Linked DNA regions of Sorangium aterium. The protein of the gene in region 1 interacts with the protein of each later gene in a pairwise test. Links are inferred from orthologs where the notes say so. Each region holds a gene or a part of one and is shown on either strand. Other genes may lie near its edges.

The links.
Region 2: the proteins of pheT (region 1) and secD interact in binary tests that used the Escherichia coli proteins (3 or more experiments, as listed by UniProt). The link is inferred for Sorangium aterium from one-to-one orthologs.

Annotation. Positions count from the first base shown.
Region 1 is NZ_JAQNDK010000003.1:984,669-995,247, reverse strand. What follows is about bases 3,024-6,128. They hold pheT (phenylalanine--tRNA ligase subunit beta), read left to right. Parts: upstream 3,024-3,398; coding sequence 3,399-5,858; downstream 5,859-6,128. Other genes in these bases: POL72_RS27970 (glucosyltransferase-I), read left to right, coding at 5,801-6,128; pheS (phenylalanine--tRNA ligase subunit alpha), read left to right, coding at 3,024-3,365. Also shown: POL72_RS27985 (carbohydrate porin), read right to left, coding at 1-1,450; more of pheS, read left to right, coding at 2,316-3,023; more of POL72_RS27970, read left to right, coding at 6,129-8,413; POL72_RS27965 (serine/threonine-protein kinase), read right to left, coding at 8,442-10,579.
Region 2 is NZ_JAQNDK010000001.1:759,033-769,480, forward strand. What follows is about bases 6,818-9,791. They hold secD (protein translocase subunit SecD), read right to left. Parts: upstream 9,395-9,791; coding sequence 7,241-9,394; downstream 6,818-7,240. Other genes in these bases: secF (protein translocase subunit SecF), read right to left, coding at 6,818-7,166; yajC (preprotein translocase subunit YajC), read right to left, coding at 9,450-9,791. Outside these bases: POL72_RS02610 (hypothetical protein), read left to right, coding at 1-98; POL72_RS02620 (pyridoxal phosphate-dependent aminotransferase), read right to left, coding at 828-2,027; POL72_RS02625 (MlaD family protein), read right to left, coding at 2,112-3,221; POL72_RS02630 (ABC transporter ATP-binding protein), read right to left, coding at 3,257-4,036; single-stranded-DNA-specific exonuclease RecJ, read right to left, coding at 4,073-5,833; more of secF, read right to left, coding at 5,922-6,817; more of yajC, read right to left, coding at 9,792-9,884; POL72_RS02655 (transketolase), read right to left, coding at 10,090-10,448. UniProt on the Escherichia coli protein: Part of the Sec protein translocase complex. Interacts with the SecYEG preprotein conducting channel. SecDF uses the proton motive force (PMF) to complete protein translocation after the ATP-dependent function of SecA.

The DNA.
Region 1 (10,579 bases):
CGTCGTCGCGCCGGGTCACGAGCCAGATGAACCGGAATTGAGGGCGCTTGAAATCACCCTTGCCCGCCGCGTTCAGGAACGGCACGAGCCCGAGGCGCACGAGGCTCGCGCTGTGGTGGCTCGCCGCGGGGTGCGCGCCCGCCGCCGCGGGGTCGGCCGGAGGAGGGACCCTCCCCCTCCGCTGCGCCTGATACGAGGCCTCGACGGCGACGCCTCCCCAGTCGCGCAGGTAGAGGTGCGGCCGCACGAGCAAGATGCCCTCGTCGAGGTCGGCGAAGTCGAACGGCTCGCTGGCGTTGCGGAAGGAGCGCACGTATCCCGCGGCCATGAGGCCGAGCGGCCCCGTCTCGTAGTTGCCGCTCAAGGTGAAGAGGAGCTCGTGCGCGCCGGTCGCGGTGCCGTCCGGCGCGGGCTGGGTGGGCGCGCCGAACTCGCCGTAGGCCGCGAGGTCGCCCGCATAGCGGAGGAACAGGTGCAGGTGCCCGTTGTTCACGCCGGTGAACGGGCTGATCTGCGCGCCGACGACGTACCCGGAGTCGCGCGGCAGGCGCTCGACCACGCCGGCCTCCGCCGTCTCGCGCGTGCCCGACGGCAGCTGGTGCAGCTCGCCGTACAGGACGCCCTTGACGCCGCCCTTCTCCCCGACCGGGACGGTGTGGCTCGCCTTGACGCTCGAGATGAGCCGCTGGCGATCGAGGAGGTTGACGTTCGCCGCGCCAGGCTGGTTGAGCGCCGGCGGGCGCTCCACCGTCTGGAGGTAATAGGGCGAGAGCGGCCGGTTGACGCCTGCGTGCGCCGCGAAGTACGTGCGCTTCGAGGGCAGGTCGTAGCGGACGCCTCCGCCCAGCGTGTTCAGCCAATCGAGCGGCCAGAAATCGAGCAGCTCGGCGTTGTCACCGCGGTAGAGGCGCGAGCCGACCCACACGGACAGGCCCTTGACGCCGAGGTCTCGCTCCTCGACGAAGGCGTTGCGCACCGACATGTTGATGTTCCACGGCCGCGCGTTGTTGTAGTGGAGGACGGGGGCGTCCACGACCAGGCGGACGGCGACGCGCGTGGTGGCGCCTGTGGACTCCCAGTGATCCTGCCGCTCCAGGTCCATCTGGATGTACGTGGACTCGTCGAGGCGCGAGCCTCTCCAGACGATATCGGCGTCCCGCCCCGGCCCCATCTCGGCGTCCGTGGCCGCGACGACGCGGCCGACGCCGCCGAAGAAGAAGCCGCTCTCCGGCACCGGCGCAGGACTGGGAGTCGGAGGGGGCGGCGGCTGCGCGTTCACGACCGCTGGAGGCGCCTCGGGCGCCGGAGTCGGAGTCGTCGTCGGCTGCCCGTTCACGACCGCTGGAGACACCCAGAGCGCCGCGCCGAGCAGGGCGGAGACTGTGCCGCGCCGCGGAGCGCAGCGGGCGTCGTGCGCAGGGTCGCAAGAGAGATGGAGGATGGGATTCAAGGTGTGCCGATCTCGTGGTGTGTTGGAGCGGCAGCAGCGCAAGCGGCGGGGTTGTCGTCAGGCGAAAAGGCCCCGACGAGCACGCTTCGCGTGGCTCGCTCATCGATTGGAATGCTCGCAGCGGTGACGCTCAGGCGCGCTCGCCCGCGTCCGTCAACGTTCACAACGCTCGTCAACGTTCCTCAACGTTCCTCAACGTTCCTCAACGTTCCTCAACGTTCCTCAACGTTCAAAGCAAGCGATGGGCCAGAGGCGACCGGCTCGGTCGCAGCGCCACGATCCAGGCGTCCTCGCCGCGGCCAGAATGCGAATCCCGATTCAGATGGGCAGCCGCCGTGGAGAGCCCGTAAACCTCGGGTTGACACGGTTGACGCGACCGACACCGGCGGTGGACGCGCAACTCCCGTGTCCCGTGTCCCGTGTCCCGCGCGGCGCTCGCGCGAGCTGGGTCCCCCCACCCTGCCGGAATGATGGAACCGCCAAGTCGCCATAAGACGCCAAGATTTTGTGGTTTTCTTGGCGTCCTTGGCGCGCTTGGCGGTTCAAAAGCTCCCGCGTTCGGCCAAAGTACCCCGCCACCCGGGCGCGGACGTCGTCTCCGGGCGGATCGCGCCGTCGCGAGCGGAGGCTGTCAACCCGACGTTGACCGCGTGGACATCGGCTGTTGCGCGCACGGCGCTGTTGCGCGCGCCGCGCGCAGGGCGGGGCCGCGCAGCGGGAGCGGCGAGGCGCGTCCGCCGCGGTCGTGGTCGTCGAGCCTCCGGATCATGCGTGCGGGCCGCGCGCTGGCTGGCGCGAGCAGCTGGGGGCGGCGCGGGAGGTCAACGTCTTGCGTTGCCATGGCCTTCGCGGTAAGGGGGCGGCAATGAGTGGTCCCGAACTCGGCCGCCTCATCGACGAGGTCGATCGCACGGTGGACGTCCAGTTCGCCGCAGCCGGCGATCTCGATGAGCTGAACCGCCTGTATGCCAGCTTGCTCGGGCGCCGCGGGTCGCTCAATGCGCTGATGAAGCAGCTGCCCGGCGCGGCGCCCGAGGAGCGCAAGGCGCTCGGCCAGCGCCTCAACGCCGTCAAGGGCCGCGTGGAGCGCGCCCGCGAGGAGGCGACGGCGAGGATCAAGCGCGCTGCGCGCGATCGCGAGCTCTCCGCGCCGCCCCTCGATATCACCCTGCCCGGCCGCTGGCGCGCGCCCGGGCGGTCGCACCCGATCATGAGGACCCTCGACGAGATCGTCGATATCTTCGTCGGGCTCGGGTTCGACGTGGCCGAAGGGCCGCAGATCGAGCTCGCGCGCTACAACTTCGATCTCCTCGGGTTCCCGGCGGATCACCCGGCCATGGACATGCACGACACGTTCTACATGGCCGGCGATCCCGGCCAGAACGTGCTCCTCCGCACGCACACGAGCCCGGTCCAGGTGCGCGAGATGCTCTCCCACCCTCCGCCGGTGATGATCGTCGCGCCCGGGGTCGTGTATCGCCGCGACGACGACGCGAGCCACAGCCCCATGTTCGTGCAGATCGAGGGGCTCGTGGTCGACCGCGACGTGTCCCTCGCCGATCTGAAGGGCCTGCTCGAGGTCTACAGCCGCCGGATGTTCGGCGAGGCCACGAGGACGCGCTTCCGGCCGAGCTATTTCCCCTTCACCGAGCCCAGCGCCGAGCTCGACGTGTCCTGCCTCGTCTGTTTCGGCGAGAACCGCGCCTGTCCGCAGTGCAAGGGGACCGGCTGGCTGGAGGTCCTCGGGTGCGGCATGGTCCACCCGACGGTGCTCCGGAACGTCGGGATCGACCCGGAGGAATACACGGGGCTGGCGTTCGGCATCGGCGTGGATCGCACGGCCAACATGAAGTTCGCCGTCGACGATATCCGCGCCTTCTACGAGAACGACGTCCGCTTCCTCGGAAGCCTCTAGGCCACTGCCCCTCGCCCGCAGCCCCGATTCCCCATGTTGATATCCTACAAGTGGCTTCAAGAGATCCTCGGCGCCGATCCCGGCATCGACGCGGTGACCTCGGCGCTCGGCCGCGGCGGGCTCGAGGTCGACCGCGTGACGCACGTCGGCGCCGCGCTGCGCTCCGTGGTCCTCGCGAGCGTCGTCGCGACGCGGCCGCACCCGGCGGGCAAGAAGGGCCTCACGGTGGTCCGCGTGGACGCGGGCGGAGGCGGAGAAGGCGTGGAGGTCGCGTGCGGCGCGCCGGTCATCCCGGCGGCTCCGGCGCTCGTCTGTTATGCGCCCGTCGGGGCGCAGGTGCTCGACCGCAACGGCGCGCTCGTGACGTTGACCGAGAAGGCGGTCGCCGGCTTCGCGTCGCCCGGTATGCTCTGCGCCGAGGACGAGCTCGGGCTCGGGTCGAGCCACGAGGGGCTCCTGACCGTGGAGGGCGGGCGTCCGGGGCAATCGCTGCTCGACTGGGAGCCTCGCCTCGAGGACTGGATCATCGAGCTCAGCGTCACCCCGAACCGGCCCGACGCGCTGGGGCACCTGGGCGTGGCGCGGGACGTGGCCGCGGTGCTCGGCCTACCGTTCCGGCCGCCCGCCGTCGCCGCGCCGCGGGCGAACGGCGCCGGAGCGCCCGCGGCCGTGCAGACACGCGCCGCCGTGGAGGTGCGCGACGGGGACCGCTGCCCCCGGTATGACGGGCAGGTGATCGAGGGCGTCGGCGTGGGCCCCTCGCCGCTCTGGGCGCGGGTGCGGCTCGGCCGCCTCGGCGTGCGGCCGATCGCCAATGTCGTCGACGCGACCAACCTGGTGATGCTCGAGCGGGGGCAGCCGCTCCACGCGTTCGATCTCGACACGCTGCGGCTGCCGATCGAGATCCGGCGGGCTCAGCCGGGCGAGGCGTTCGTTGCGCTCGACGGGCAGAAGCTGTCCCTCGACGAGGACGACCTCGTCATCGCCGACGCGGACCGCGTGGTGGCCCTGGCGGGCGTCATCGGCGGCGCGGACAGCGGCGTCACCGCGACGACGCGGCGGGTGTTCCTGGAGTCGGCGTACTTCGAGCCGCGCGGGATCCGCAGGTCGGCGCGCCGGTACGGCTTCCACACGGAGGCGTCGCACCGCTTCGAGCGGGAGGTGGACCTCTCGGGGGTCCCCCTGTCGCGCGACCGCGGGAGCGCGCTCATCTGCGAGCTCGCGGGCGGCGAGGCGGCGGGCGAGCCGATCGACGTGTACGTGGCGCCGCGCGCGCCGCGCCGCCTGACGCTCCGGCTCCCGCGGTACCAGCGGATCATCGGGGCCGAGGCCCCGGCGCGGGCGCGCGAGATCCTGGAGACGCTGGGGCTCTCGGTGCTGGAGCAGAAGGCGGACCGGCTCCTCGTCGAGGTGCCGGAGCACCGGCCCGACATCGCGGAGGAGATCGACCTCATCGAGGAGGTCGCGCGCATCGCTGGTTACGACCAGATCCCGAGCCGGCTGCCGCGCGTGGGGGCCGCGCCCGCGGGCGCCAGGGGCGATTACCGTCTGCGGCGCAGGGTGCGGCAGATCTGCACGGGGATCGGGCTGCACGAGGCGGTGACGTACTCGTTCCTGTCGCCCCAGGAGCTGAAGGCGGCGCGCTACGACGACGGGTCGCTCCTGCGGCTGCTCAACCCGCTCTCCGAGGAGAAGTCGGTGATGCGGCCGTCGCTGGTCCCTGGGCTGCTCACGGTGGTGCAGCGCTCGCAGCGGTACAACGTGCCGCGGGTGCGGCTGTTCGAGGTGAGCCAGGTGTTCCTGCCGTGGCAGGACGAGGCGAGCGGCGCGAGCCAGCTGGCGCGGGTCGAGCGGCCGCCGGTGAACGAGCCGACGCGGCTCACGATCTTCCTGGCGGGTCCGCGCGACAGTTACCTGACGCGGCCCGAGGACGTCGATTTCTACGACGGCAAGGGCGCGGTCGAGGCGGTGGTCGCGGAGCTCGCGGGCAACGTGACGCCGGCGTTCGACCTCTCGGGCGAGGCGCCGCCGTGGGCGCACCCGAAGAAGGGCGCCCGCGTCCTGCTCGACGGCCGCGAGGTCGGGTACGTGGCGGAGCTGCACCCGGACGTGCGCGAGGCGCTGGAGATCACGAGCGGGGCCGTCGTGGCGGAGCTGGATCTCGCGGCGGTCGCGGCGGCGTACCGCGCGCCGGTGGCCGCGAAGCCGAGCCGGTTCCCGGCGATGCGGCACGACGTGGCGCTGCTCTTGCCGCTCGACGTGCCGGCGGGAGAGGTGCTCGAGGTGCTGCGGACGACCGCGGGGGAGCGCTGCGAGAAGGTCGAGATGTTCGATCGGTACCGCGGCGAAGAGCTGCCGGCGGGGACGCACTCGCTGGGGTTCGCGCTGTGGTTCCGGTCGGCCGAGCGGACGCTGACGGACGACGAGGTCGACAAGTGGACGAAGGCCGCGGTGGACGCGGCGAAGGCGCGGTTCGGGGCGCAGCAGCGCTAACCGAAGCTCGTTCGGTCACGTTCAGGGCACGAAGCCGTCGCCCCCACCCCACCATCGCTCACGAACGTAAACGTTTACGTTTACGTTTACGTTTACGTGGTCGTGGTCGTGGTCGTGGTCGTTCACGACCTGCCGTTGACGACCACGACCACGACCACGATTACGTAAACGTAAACGTTCTCAGACCTTTCGGGCCCCGCCGTACGCTCGAGCGACAGGCAAGCTGCGGGGCGGTCGGTCGAGGGCGAAGCGAGGGGACGATGCACGCATTGACGCGGAGATCGGGCGTGAAATCGAGCAGGAGCGCCGCGGGCCGCCGGCGGGGCGGCGCGCTTCACACTGCGACGGCGATGGCCTTCGTGACGGCGCTGCTCGCCGTCGCCGGCGCGTGCCTCGAAGGAGGGCTCCGCTGCGGCGAGGGCTCGTGCCCGATCGGCCATACATGCGCCGTGGACAGGGACGGCAACCCGGCATGCATCGTCCCGACCGAGGTCAATACCTGCGGCAACCGCGTCGTCGAGGACGGCGAGGCCTGCGATGACGGCAACGGCGAGAGCGGCGACGGGTGCAGCTTCGACTGCAGCTCCGACGAGCGCTGCGGCAACGGTATCGTCGATACGATACGCGAGGAAGAGTGCGACTGCGGCGCTGGCGAGTTCGGTCCCACGGACGCTCGATGTCGCGGTCGACAGAACGCGGATTCCGACGGTTATTGCCGGAAGGACTGCAAGGCACATTGCGGCGACGGCGCGGTCGCAGAGCACGAGCAGTGCGACACCGGCGCGCCGGTCGCCGGCTCCTGCGTGAACCTGCGCTATGATTTCGGTCGCCCCGGGTGCACGAGCACCTGCGACGCTCTCTCCACAGCTCCATGCGGCGACTGGAACTGGCGGTTCGAATCCATCGGCACGGTGTTGTCCTTCATGAGCGTGTGGGGGAGCGGGAAGGAGGACGTGTTCGCCGTCCTGGGAAACACGACCGCGCACTACGACGGCCAGAGCTGGCAGATGATGGACTCGCCGACGACAGAATTTGTCTTTGGCATATGGGGTACTGGACCGGATGACGTCTTCGTCGCCGGTCAGGACGGCACGATCCTGCACTACGATGGCCAGAGCTGGCAGATGATGGACTCGCCAACAGGGGAGAATCTCTTCTGCGTGTGGGGGAGCGAATCGAACGATGTCGTTGCCGTCGGTGACAACGGCGCGATCGTCCGCTACGACGGCCAGAGCTGGCACAAGATCGATGCGGAGATCTCAGCGAACTGGCGTCGCGTGTGGGGGAGCGGACCGGATGACGTCTTTGCTGTCGGCCTGGCAGGCGCCATCATGCACTACGACGGCGAGAGCTGGCACGAGATGGATTCACCGACGACGACCAGCTTGCTCGGCGTGTGGGGAAGCGGACCGGACGACGTCTTTGCTGTCGGCCTGGCAGGCGTCATCCTGCATTACGACGGCGAGAGCTGGCACGAGATGGAACACCACCTGTCGGCCGAGCTCTCCTTGGCTGGCGTCTGGGGCAGCGGACCGGGCGATGTCTTCGCCGTCGGTGATGCCGGCACGATCGTCCACTACGACGGCCAGCGCTGGCACCAGCTCGATGCGCAAACGACGGCCGACTTCATCGGCGTGTGGGGCAGCGGTCCGGACGACGTCTTTGCCGTCGGTCAGCTCGGTACGATCGCGCGCCACGACGGCCAGAGCTGGCAGAAGATGGAATCACCGGTGCCGGACGAGCTGGAGCTGCACGCCGTGTGGGGCAGCAGTCCGGACGACGTCTTCGCCGTCGGTCAGGCCGGCGCCCAGGCCGGCGCGATCCTGCACCACGATGGCCAGGTCTGGCGGACGATGGATTCGCCGACGTCGGCTCGTCTCGGCGGCGTCTGGGCGAGCGGACCGGACGATGCCTTCGCCGTCGGCCAGGCCGGCACCATCCTGCGCTACGATGGCCAGAGATGGCAGACGATGGATTCGGGCACCCTGGATTATCTCGATGGCGTGTGGGGGAGCGGTCCGGACGATGTCTTCGCCGTCGGTCAGGCCGGCACGATCGCGCACTACGATGGTGACAGCTGGCAGGCGACGCTCCTGGACTCAGGGGAATACCTCAATGCCGTCTGGGGGAGCGGGCCAGACGATGTCTTCGCCATCGGTGACGAGGGCACGATCGCGCACTACGACGGCGAGAGCTGGCAGGTGACGCACTCGGACTCAGGGGAATATCTCCAGGCCGTCTGGGGAAGCGGGCCGACCGATGTCTTCGCCGTCGGGCTGGAGAGCGCGATCTTGCACTACGACGGCGAGAGCTGGCGCAGGATGGAAGCGCCGACGCTGGCATCGCTCTACGGCGTGTGGGGGAGCGGGCCGACCGATGTCTTCGCGGTCGGCACGGGCGGCGCGCTCTTGCGCTACGACGGCATCTCCTGGCTGACGCTCAACTCCACGACGAACTCCACGCTCGACGCCGTGTGGGGCCAGGGCCGGATCTCCTTCGTCGTCGGCCAGGACGCCGCGATCTACCGTCACATCGGTCCGCCGCCAGCGCGGTAGCAGCGCAGCCTCGCCCGCGGCGCGCCCGCTACTTCAGCGTCGGCTTGATCTTCCCCGCCGTGCGCTCGATCAGCTGCTCCTGCTCGCGCTTGCTCCGCAGCGCCGTCTCGGCCGCTTCCCTCGCCTTCCGCTCCTCCTCGGTGGCCTTGACCTGCGCATCGCGCACCTCGGCCTCGGACCGCTGCGCCGTGTCCCGCGCCGTCCTCGCCTCGCCCGCCGCCACGCGGGCCCGCCCGGCCTCGGCCTCCGCGCGCACGCGGGCCTCCTCCGCCTCGCGCTGCATCTTCTCGGCCCGCCTCCGCTGCGCCTCGCTCTCCTGCTGCGCCCTCTCGGCCGCGCTCCGCTGCGCCTCCTCGCTCGCCAGCGCCTTCTTGAGCGTGTCCTCCGTCCTCCGGATCTCCTCGAGCTGCTCCGTGATCACCGTGTTCTGGCGGGTCAGCTTCACGATCCCCGCCCCCGCCGCGACCACCAGCAGCGACAGCGCCGCGATGATCCCGGACACGAGGCGGCGCCTCCCGCGTTGCTGCTGATCGGCGAAGCGGAGCACCTCCTCCAGATAGAGCCTCTCCCGCTCCGGCAGCTCCCCGCGGTAGCGCTCGCGAAAGCCGCGCGCCTCCTCGGCGACCTTGCCGCGCCAGAGCGTGTCCGCGGCGCGACCGCTCGCGTCCCAGAGCCTCGCCGCCGCGCGCAGCCGGTCCAGGAATGCGGCGTCTTCCTGGTTCTCGTCGAGCCAGCGCCGGAGCGTCGGCCACCGCTCGATCAGCGACTCGTGCACGATCTCCACCGTGCTGCCCGCGCGGTCGCTCCCCGTCTCGATCGCCAGGAGCCGCGCCTCGGCGAGCAGCTCCACCACCCGCTCGATCTCGCCTCGATCCCCGGGCAGCTCGCAGAGCTCGCCCAGACTGGCCACCGCCCGCGTCCGCTCCGGCGTCACCAGCCGCTCCAGCACCGCCCGCGCGAGCTTCGCCCGGTGCCCGCTCATCCCGGCCAGCACCGTGTCGGCGTGGCTCGCCAGCGCGCCCGCCACGCCCCCGAGCGCCTCGTAGCTCGCCCGCGTGAGCAGCTTGCGCCCCCGATCGCGCATCTCCCACAACCGGGCCGCGGTGAACTGAAGCAGCGGCAGCGCGCCGCGCGTCGTCTGCAGCGCGTCGAGGATGCCCTCGATCATCGCCGCATCCTCGATCTCGTGCCGCGCCGCCTCGACCGGGCTCATCAAGGCTTCGCGCAGCCCCTCGCGCCCCATCGGCCGGAGGAACACGAGGCCTCGCGTCATGATCGCCATGAAATGCTCGTGCTCGGCCATCCGCTCGAGGAAATCGGACCGCACGGACAGGACGACCCGGAGCGGCGAGGAGGCGTCGTCGGCGATCCCCGCCAGGCACGCGAGGAACGCCTCCCGCTCGACGGCCGGGGCGCCGAGCGTGAAGAGCTCCTCGAACTGATCGATGAACAGCACGAGGCGCTTCTGCGCGCGGCCCGCCCCCCCGCGCAGCGCGGCCCCGAGCAGGCCGGGCTCGGCGCGCAGCCGCTGGATCAGGGCCCCGCGCATCGCCGCGCCGCCCTGCGGGGAGAGCGCCCTCACGTCGGTGTTGAGGGTCACGCCGGGGTGGTCGAACAGGTCCGCCAGCACCGCCATCGGCTCGCGCCCGGGCCGCACGACGAGCGCCTCCCAGCCCTCGCCGGAGCGCTTGAGCGCCGGGATCACCCCCGCCCTCACGAGCGACGACTTCCCCACGCCAGAGGCCCCAGCGATCGCGAGCAGCGGCTGGCTCCGGAGGCGCGCGACCACGCCCGCGAGATCCTGCGCGCGGCCGAAGAAGCGGTCGGCGTCGGCCTCCTGGAACGAGGAGAGCCCCGCGAACGGGCTCTCGTCGGCGCCGAGGAGGATCTCACGGCGCCCGGGCAGCAGCGGCAGGAGCTCGACAAGGAGCTCCTGCGCAGAGGCGAACCGCTCGGACTTCCGCTTGCGCAGGCAGCGATCGATGATCGCGCCGAGCGCGCCGATCTCCGGACGGCGCGCGCCGACGGTGGGCATCGGCTCGTCGAGCGCCGGCACCGCGAGGAGGTCCATCCGGCCGCACGGGGCGAGCGGGTGCGCGCCGAGCAGGAGCTCGTGGAGCATGATGCCCACGGCCCAGACATCGCTCCACGGGCCGATGTCGATCC
Region 2 (10,448 bases), on another replicon or contig:
CCCTCCAGAAGGAGCTTCGCGCGACGGCCAGCGCCATCGAGAAGCGCAGGAACGACAAAGCGGCCGCTGCGCCGCCCGCAGCGAGCGCCGCTCGCTGACGCCTTCACCTCGCCAACCCCGGAGCGGCCTGCGCCCCTTGCGCCCCTTGCTTCGCCGGCTTCACGCGTCAACGTGACGGCGCCGAGCGGCCCCGCGCCCGCCACCCCCGCAAGGCTGCCGGCACGAAGGGAATGCCTCGTCACGGCCGCGTGGGCGGCTCAATGCTCCGAAGGAGCCGCTCAACACCTGATGGGAGCGGCACGGCCACGCAGACAGAGCGACGCGTGGAACCAGCTCACAAGGGGAGCGAATCGGGGTGGGCGCAGCAGGACTTGAACCTGCGACTTCGTCCGTGTGAAGGACGCACTCTACCGCTGAGTTATGCGCCCGATGCCAGCCGGTTGTCACCCGGCCGTTTCGGAAAGACGTGGCGCTTTTAACCCAACCATCGGCGTTCGACAAGAAGAACTCGCTGGCGATGTCGAAGTTCTTCGCGGCGCTCGGTCAGCCCCGTAGCCGGCGGCCCATGGGGCAAGCCCGGAACTGGCGGGTCGCCGGTGAAGGCGCGTTGGCGACCGCGGTCAGCGAGCCGGCCGCGGGGCCCGCGCGCGCCGATTGCGCGCCAGCCATCAGCAACCGGGCAGCGACCGGGGCGTGGAGCCAGGCGGGCTGCCGCGTCCGCGCGGCGTCGCGGTCGAGCGAGCGGGGACGGGCGCCGCTGCCCTTCGAGCGCGCGTGGGCACCGGCGCAGACCGGCGCAGAGCGACTCGCGCATCGGACGCGCGCGGTCAGTCGAGCGTCGCGACGGCGCGCCGGAGCGCGGCGAGGCCTGCTTCGATGTGATCCTCGTCGCAGGCGTACGAAAATCGAAGGTACCCAGGCGCGCCGAAGGGGGTGCCGGCGACCGCGGCCACGTGCGCCTGCTCGAGCATCCACGTCGCCACGTCCTCGTCGCTCGCGAGCGTCGTCCCCTGGAAAGTGCGCCCGCAGAGCCCGCGCACGTCGGCGAAGGCGTAGAACGCGCCCTCCGGCATCCTGCAGCGCACCCCGGGTACGGCGTTGAGCCCCTCGACCATCAGCGCGCGCCGCCGGGCGAACGCGGCACGCATCGCGAACACCGCGTCGCGAGGCCCGTTCAGGGCGGCGACAGCGGCCGCCTGGGAAACGGCCGCCGCGTTCGTGGTGCTCTGACCCTGGACCACGTCGAGCGCCCTCGCGACCTCGGTCGGCGCGATGCTCCAGCCGATCCGCCAGCCCGTCATGGCGAAGGTCTTGCTGACCCCGTCGACGACGATCACCCGGGGCGCGAGGTCCTCCGCGAGCGCGGGGAGCGACACGTGCCGGAACCCGTCGTAGGTAAGATCGGCATAGATCTCATCGACGATGATCCAGCAGTCGTGGCGGCGCAGCACGCCCAGCAGCGGGAGCAGGTGCTCCTCCGCATACGCCGAGCCGGTCGGGTTGGAGGGCGTGCACAGGATGATCGCCTTCACCCGCGGAGAGAGCGCGGCCTGGAGCGCGTCCGCCGTGAGGCGGAAGCCCATCTCCTCGGTCGTGCTGGCGATGACCGGCGTGGCGCCGACGAGGCGCACCTGCTCCGGGTAGCTCACCCAGTAAGGCGCCGGGATGACGACCTCGTCTCCCGGCTCGAAGAGCGCGGTCGCGAGGTTGAACAACGCGTGCTTCGCGCCGCAGCTCACGGTGACCTGGCTCGGCAGCGGCCGCCAGCCGCGGTGCTGCTCGGTCGCGGCGCAGATCGCCGACTTCAGCTCGGAGATGCCGGACACGGCCGTGTAGTGGGTGGCGCCGGCGTCCAGCGCCGCCTTCGCCGCGATGCGAATGTGCTCGGGCGTGTCGAAGTCAGGCTCGCCCACGCCGAAGGAGTAGACCCTGTGCCCGTCGGCGCGGAGGCGCGCCGCCCTCGCCGCCATGGCGAGCGTTGCACTGGGCGCGACGGCCGACAGACGGTCAGCGAGCTTCGTGGGCATCGAGACACTGAGAAATAAAGGGCGGACCGAGATAACGCAAGGCGCTGCCGCTCCGACGCTTGCGCGGGCGGCTCGGATGTGCCGCTAGGGCGACGGCGTGGCGCCGCCGACCTGGACCGCGGGCTTCTGCTCGTCCTGCTTGATCGAGTAGCGCACGAGCGCGCGGAGCACGTCGTTGCGCTGCACGTTGCCGAGGAGGCTCTTCATGTCCTCGTAGATCGACGGATCGACCAGCAGGGCGCCGAGGGTCCCCTTGCCCGCCCTCATGTCGTGCACGATCGCCCGCAGATCGCCGGTCATCGCCGTCACGTTGGCGAGCGCCTCGGCGCCGTCGCCCTTGCCGCCGTAGAGCGCGTCGTGCGCGAGGCTGTCGCTCTCGCGGATGCCCCGCAGCGTCATGGCGACCTCGTCCGCCGCGTTCCCGAACTGCTGAACCTGCTTCTGCGGGCCGTCGCCGTAGATGACGTCGTGCGCGAACCCCGGCCCCTCCTTGACCCGGGACACGACCCCCCGCACCTCGCGCACCGCGCCCGCGAGCTCCGTGCTGAGGCGGTCGAGGCTCTGCACGGTGCGCGAGATGCGCTCGGCCTCCTCGGGATCGGTCAGGAAGCGGTGCGGGTAGCCTTCCCCCTCGGTCACCTGCTTCATCAGCGTGTTCGCCGAGGCGACCGTCTCGCGGAGATCCCTGTGCAGCTTCTCGTCGGCGATGCTCTCCGAGACCTTCTGGATGTTGTCGAGCGTCGCCTCGGCCTTCTCGGCCATGCCGGTGACCTTGCCCATCACGTCGGTCGGCACCTCGCCGGGGATTTGCCCGCCAGGCGGCACCGAATCCGGGCTCTGCCCCTTCGTGAGCTCCAGCATCTTGTCGCCGAGCAGGCCCTTGTTCGCGATCTGGGCGACGCTGTCCGTCTTGATCCGGCTCGCCTCGCTCTCGACGATCTCGAGCTTCACATAGATCTTGGTGTCCTTCGGATCAGGGCCGTAACCGACCTCGGCGACGTGACCGATGTCGATGCCTCCCATGCGGATGGGCGCGCCCGGCTTCAGCCCCTGCACGTCGGCGAAGTTCGTCGTGAAGCTGACGGAGGAGTCGAAGAGCCGCCGCTCGTCACCTATCAGGAAAATGACTACGGCGGAGAGTACGAGGCCCGCCAGCACAAAGAGTCCGACCTTCAGATCGCGCGCTCTGCCCATGCAGAAGGGCATCTTGCGCGATCTCGAGGGGATCGTCACGCGCCGAGAAGCGTCTGGACGTCCTCGTTCACCGGAGCGGTCCCGGTGATGAAATCGGCGACATGCGGATCGGTGGACGCCCGGAACTCGTCCGGGGTGCCGGTAGCGATGACCTCGCCGCGGAAGATCATCGCCATCCGATCCGAGATCGAGAAGGCGCTCTTCATGTCGTGTGTCACCACGATGCTCGTCACGTTGAGCGCCTGCTTCAGCCCCTTGATGAGGTGGTTGATGCGCTCGGTGTTGATCGGATCGAGGCCGGTCGTCGGCTCGTCGTAGAGCAGCACCTCCGGCTGCACGGCGATCGCGCGCGCGAGGCCGACGCGCTTCTTCATGCCGCCGGACAGGTCCCCCGGGCGCATCTGCTCGATGCCCGGCAGGCCGACGAGCGACAGCGCCCAGTTGACCCGATCCGCGATCTGCGCCTCGGTCATCTCCTTGCGGTAGTGCTCGTGCAGGCCGTAAGCGACGTTCTCACCCACCGAGACCGAGTCGAACAGGGCGCCGCCCTGGAAGAGCATCGCGATGCGCTGACGCACCCCGGCGATGCGCGACTCGCTCAGGCGCGTGATCTCTTCACCGTGAAATTGGATAGATCCATCGTCGGCGTCGAGCAGACGGATGAGCAGCTTGAGCATGACGCTCTTGCCGACGCCGGAGCCGCCCATGATGGTGATCGTCTCGCCCGGGTACACGTCGAGGTTCAGGTCGCGGTAGATGACCTTCGGACCGAAGGCCTTGCGCACACGCGAGAACCGGATCAGCGGCTCAGCCACGCGATCACGCTAGCACGCCGCGGACGCCCGCCGCGCTCAGTCGGACGCGGCGACGTGCTCGATCCTGATCTCTACGGCGTCCCCGCCGCGCCAGGCGTCGCGCCGGAGGCGGCCCACCACGTCGACGCGCCCGCCGGTGAACCGCGGCGCGAGCTCGCCCAGCTCGAACCCGAAGCACGAGATCTCGCGGCGGGAGAACGTGAGCTCCAGCTTGAGGTGGCCCTTCAGGTTCCTCGAGGAGCGCACTGCCGCGCCCGGCACGAGGACGTACGACGGGCGGTTGCCCTCGCCGCACGGCTCGAGCCGCTCGAGATCGCGCGCCACGGCCGCCGGATCGTCGCGATCGTCGAGCCGGACGTGGGCGGCCGCGGACGCCGCGGCGGCCGGGAGGTCCTGCTCGCGGAAGGCGTCGCACCACGCCGCCCGGAGCGCCTCGACGCGATCGGCGCGCACCTCGACGCCGGCCGCGGCCTGGTGGCCTCCGAAGCCGACGAGCTCGGCGCGACACCGGGTGAGCGCGTCGTGGAGCCGCGCGCCCGATGGACCACGCACCGAGCCGCGCCCCTTCACGCCCTCGAGCGCGATCACGATCGTCGGCTTGCCGTAGCGACCCGTGATCCTGCCAGCGACGATGCCGACCACGCCGGGGTGGAACCCCTGCCGCGCGATGACGATCGCAGGATCCCGATCGAACCCGGCGCGCTCGATCTCGGCGAGCGCAGAGGTCAGCATCTCGTCCTGGATCGCGCGCCGCTTCATCTGCGCCTGCTCCACCGTGGCGGCGAGCGCGGAGGCGGTCACGCCGTCGTGCGCGAGCAGGAGCTCCAGGGAGATGTCGGGATCGCCGAGCCGACCGGGCGCGTTGAGGCGAGGCGCGATCCGGAAGGCGACGTCCTCGGCGGACGCGCCGCGCCCGAGATCGAGGTTGGCGAGCGCCGCGAGCGCGCGGAGCCCTGGACGGGGCCCGGTCTGGAGCACGCCAAGGCCGGCCCGCACGAGCGCGCGGTTGTCGCCGGTCAGCGGAGCGACGTCGGCGACCGTGCCGATCGCCACGAGGTCGAGGTAGGGGCGGAGATCGAGCGACGAGCCGAGCTTCTTGCGCACGGCGGCCAGGAGCGAGAGCGCGAGCCCGCACGAGGCGAGCCCCTTGTACGGGAAGCCGCAATCGGCGCGGTGCGGGTTCAGGAACGCGATCGCGGGGAGCGGCTCGGCCGGCACGAGGTGGTGATCGATGACGACGCAGTCGATGCCGGCCGCGCGGGCCGCGGCCAGCCGCTCGTGATCGCTGGAGCCGCAGTCGCACGTGATGAGCAGCGTGGGACCTGCGCGCATCACGCGCTCGAGCGCGGGCGCCGAGAGCCCGTAGCTGCCTTCGGCCCGCGTCGCGAGGAGCGGCACCACCTGGCCCGAGAGGGCGCGCAGCCCGCCGGTCATGATGGCGGTCGCGGTGATCCCGTCGCAGTCGTAGTCGCCGAAGACGGCGATCCGCTCGCCGGCGCGCACGGCGCGCGCGATCCGCTCCGCGCTCGCCTCGCGATCGGCCATCGCGTCCGGCGACGTGAGGTGCGAGAGCCGCGGGTCGAGGAAGCGCCGGGTCGCCTCGTCAGGCGCCCAGCCGGCCCGGTGCAGGATGTCCGCTACCGTGATCGACAGCCCGAGCTGGCGCGCCATCACGAGCGCCTCGGCCGACGCCTCGCCCGGATCCACGACGGGCGCGGCGCCCGGCGCGCCGGACAAAGCCGACGCTGGCGCCTCGCGCTCGGGGAGCTCCCTCCACGCCTCGGTGGCCGTGCTCATCACGGAAGCGGGTACACCGGCGGGATGGATGCGTCCATGGCCTGGGGCGGCTCAGGCCGCGCGTCCACGCGCGGCCACGGCGAGGCGCTCAGACGACCGCGTCGGCGCGCTTCTGCGTGCGGACGCGGCTGACCTTCTTGCTGCGCTTGCCCGCGTTCGAGCCGAAGAACCGGCGGTCGATCCACTCGGTGAGCGGCGCCGCGACGTAGATGGACGAGTAGGTCCCGACGGCGATCCCGACCACGAGCGTGAACGCGAAGTCCTTGATGACGCCCGTGCCGTAGAAGAGGAACATGACGAGCGACAGCAGCGTCGTCATCGACACGAGGATCGTTCGCCCGAGCATCTCGGAGAGCGAGAAGTTGATGACGGCGGCGAAGCTCATGTCGCGGTGCTTCCCCAGGTTCTCGCGTATCCGGTCGTAGACGACGACCGTGTCCGTGATCGAGTAGCCGACGATCGTGAGCAGCGCGGCGACCGTGGAGAGGGTGATCTCCCGCTGCGTGATCACCATCGCGCCGAGCGCGATGCCCACGTCGTGCACGAGCGCGACGATGCCGCCGGGCGCGAACCGGATGTCGAACCGGAACGCGATGTACGCCATGATGAAGAAGATCGTGATGGCGACGCTCTTGATGGCCGCGTCGCGCAGCTGCGCGCCGGCCTTCGGGCCGATCCACTCCACCCGGAGCGCCTGCTCGGGCACCTTGTCCGCGCCGAGGTGCTCCCGGAGGCCATCCATCAGCTGGTCGCCCTTCGACTTCAGGTGGAGCTCGACCTTGTGGTCGCGCTCGCTCACGACGAGCGGGTTGTTCGCGCCGGCCCTGAGCTCGACCCCCTCGATGCCCTCGAGCTGCTTCCTGATCCCCTCCAGGTCGGGCGCGACGTCGTAGCGCGTGGAGATCTTGTCGCCGCCGGGGCTGAACTTGACCTCCGTGGCGCGCACCGCGTGCGGGCAGCGGTCCTCGGGGACGGAGCCGTTCTCCGGCGGCAGGCACATCCGGTCGCGCACCGCGGCCTTCTGCTGCTCCGACAGGGTCGAGACCTCGTGGACCCGGATGAGGTAGCGGTTCGGGTTGGCCTGATCCGCGACGGACACGATGTCCGGGGAGTCGAAGCCCGACTTGGTGACGGCCTCGCGGACCTCGGCGCTCGAGACCGGAGCCCGGAAGGCGACCTCGATCTCGGTGCCTCCCTTGAAATCGGTCCCGAGCTTAGGCCCCGGCACGAAGAACGAGATGATCGACAGGATGAGCAGCACCGCGCTGAGCCCGATGAAGAGCCAGCGCTTGCTCATGAAGTCGAACTGACGGCCAGGTTTGATGAGTTCCATCGTCGTGTCTCAATCGGAGAGCCGCTCGCGCGTTCTCCCTCAAAGGTCGGAGATCGGCTCGCGCGCCCTCGTTCTCAGCCGAGCGAGAGCGTCTTGATCTTTCGGCCGCGGACCGCCCAGTCGAACATCAGGCGGGTGCAGACGACCCCGGTGAACAGGCTGATCGCGATGCCGACGATCAGCGTGATCGCGAAGCCCTTGATGGGGCCGGTGCCGTACTGCGCGAGGATGAGCCCCGAGAGCAGCGTGGTCACGTGGCCGTCGAGGATGGCGCTGAACGCCTTGTCGTAGCCGACGTCGACCGCGGCGCGCGGGCTCTTGCCGGCCCTGAGCTCCTCCCGGATGCGCTCGTTGATCAGCACGTTGGCGTCGACCGCGATGCCCATCGTGAGCACCAGGCCAGCGATGCCGGGCAGCGTCATCGACGCCCCGAACATCGCGAGGACGGCGACCTGCAGGATGAGGTTGAAGATGACGGCGATGTCCGCGATGAGCCCGGCGCGGCTGTAGATCACCACCATGAACACGACGACGAGCACGCCGCTCGCGATGGCCCCCTTCATGCTCTGCTGGATCGCGTCCTTGCCCAGCGACGGGCCGATGCGCTGCTCGTTCGAGGGCGAGATCGGGGCCGGCAGCGCGCCCGACCGGAGCACCAGCTCGAGCTTGCGCGCGTCCTGGAGCTGCTGATCCGGGTTCTGCGAGCCCATCGTGATCTGCGCGCGGCCGCCGCCGATCTTCGTCTGGATGACCGGCGCGCTCTCGACCTTCTCGTCGAGGATGATGGCGAACCGCCGCTTGACGTTCCTGCCGGTGATGTCCTCGAACCGGTCGGCGCCGGTCGGGGTGAAATCCATCGACACGTACCAGCCGCCGAGGCCGCCGTCGCGCTGATCCGGGAGCGCCTGCGCGTCGCGCACCATGTCGCCCGTGATCTCGGCCTTGCTGAAGAGGAAGTACGTCCGCCAGCCGATCTCCTCGATGGCGTCCTTCTCCTCGTTGAACTCGTACAGCTTGCCGTAGCCGACCTCGTTGTCCGCCGGGACCTGGAGCGTCCCGACCCACTCGCGCAGCCGCTTCAGCGTGTCGCGCATCTCCTCGTGCTCCGCGCGCACCATCCGCGCGAAGTGGACCGGCTTCGTCTTCCCGGGGCCGACCGGCGCGTTCTCGATCGAGAACGTCAGCCCCTTCGGGAGGTCCTCCTCCTTGGCGCTCCTCGCGATCGGCTCGAAGAAGTCGTGGTCGTCGTCGACCATCTTGAACTCGAGCCGCGCGGTCTGGCTGATGATCTCCCGGATCGTGGCGAACGCGCTCTCGTCGTCGCCGGGGACCTCGATGATGACGTCCTCGTCGCGCGTGGAGACGCTCGCCTCCTTGAGGCCGAGCCCGTCGACGCGGCGGAGCACCGTCTCCTTGGCCTGCGATACCGCCCGGTCGCGGATGGTGCTCGAGACCTCGTCGCGGATCCGGAACTTCGCCACGCGGCGATCCGCCGAGCGCACGAGCTGCAGCTCGTGCAGGAACTTCGCCAGGAACTCGTCGTTGATCTTCGCGGAGTCCGCCGGGTCGTTGAACGTGATCGCGATCGTGTCCGCCTGCTCGCGCGACTTCTCGATGCGGAGCTTCGTCTGGAGCTTCTGCATCTCCTCGATCGTCGGCGGCTTGTCGCCCTCGTGGAACCCGAACGACCTCGCGAGCGCCGCGCGCAGGTCGTCGTAGTACCGATCCCGCTTGTCGCTGATCGCCTCGTCGACGTCGACCGTGTAGACGAGGCGGAGGCCGCCCTTCAGATCGAGCCCGCGCACCAGGCGGAACGGGATGTTCGACGTCAGGAAGCGGCTGAACCCGAGCTCGCCCGCCCTCGCCTGCGTCTCCTGCTCCGCCACCTCCTCCGAGGAGAGGCCGGTGTGGACGGGGCGGCCGTACCGCTCGTCGTGGTAGGTCGGGTAGATGGCGAGCGCCGAGCCGAGCGCCAGGAACAGCACGAAGCCCGTCTTTACCCGCCACGAGAAATCGATCCACGGCCCGACGCAGAACAGCGCCCACGGCACCATCAGGCCGAAGGTCGCGAGGGCCCAGAACACGTGGTAGTGGGCCGCGATCGCGGCGGCGCCGGCGGCGAGCGCCGCCCAGGCGAAGACGCTGCGCTTCGATCGGCTGAGCCACGCGCCGAGGACGCACAGGCCGGCGACGCCGGCGAACCCGTACTGAAAGATGTTTAGGAGCATGGAGTGGGGCGCCGCGGGGGCGGTAAAAAAGCTTCCTGTTGGGCCGAGCGCCGGCCTACGACTTCTTTTCCTTCGCCGCGTCGGCGACCTTGGCGTCCGCCGCCGCGACCTCGCCCGGGTCGGGGCCCTGGATCGCGCTCTTCAGGACCTGCACGTTCACGCCAGCGGCGATCTCCAGCTTCACCCTGGGCGAGTTCGGGCTGATGTCGACGATCCTGCCGAGGAGCCCGGACTGCGTGACGACCCGGTCGCCCGCCTTGAGGTTCGACTCGAGCTGCTTCTGCTTCTTGTTCTGGCTCCGCGTCATCACGAAGATGAGCAGCAGCGGCAGCGCCAGGATGAGGAACTGGAAGGCCCCTCCGCCGAACGGCGAAGAAGGCGGCGCCTCCTGCCCTCCGGACGGCGGCGATTGACCTTCGACCGGCGTCGCGGGCGCGTTGCCCGCTCGTCCGGGGGCGGCGTTCGGCTGGAACCAGTTTGAGCTTGCCAAGGTGACGCGTGTCTCCGGGCCCCGACGGGCTCGCCCGCAAATTGCGGGCCTCTCCCAACCCCCCGGGGCCCGCCTCCATACCCAGGATCCAAGGGTCGCGCAAGGAGCTAGGCGGGCAGGCTCACCCGGGCGTCCGGGGAATGCAGCCTGGCGGCCTTTTCCGTACCCATTCCGCGGCTGTGTTCCCTTCCGCTGCCGCGCGGCGTCAGCCGTCGCTGCCGAACACGATGTGCCGGCGAGCGCGCTCCCCGCTCGCGATCTCCGCGAGCGAGAGGCGCACGTCGCGTTCGGTGATGGTGCCGTCGATCGTCGCGAACGTCGCGGAGAGGATCGGCGGGATGCGCCCGACGCCGGGGAAGCCCGGGGCCCAGGTGATCGCGTCCGCGAACGCCGCCTTCACCCCGGCGGCGACCGGCCCGTACGGCGCGAGCGGCACGTCGAGCGGCTCCAGGACCACGACGGCCTTGGCCCGCCCGAGCGTCTTCACCACGTCGGCGCCGAAGAACGGGCGGAGCGCGCGCACGCCGACGAGGCCGACGCGGCGGCCCTGCGCGCGCAGGCTGC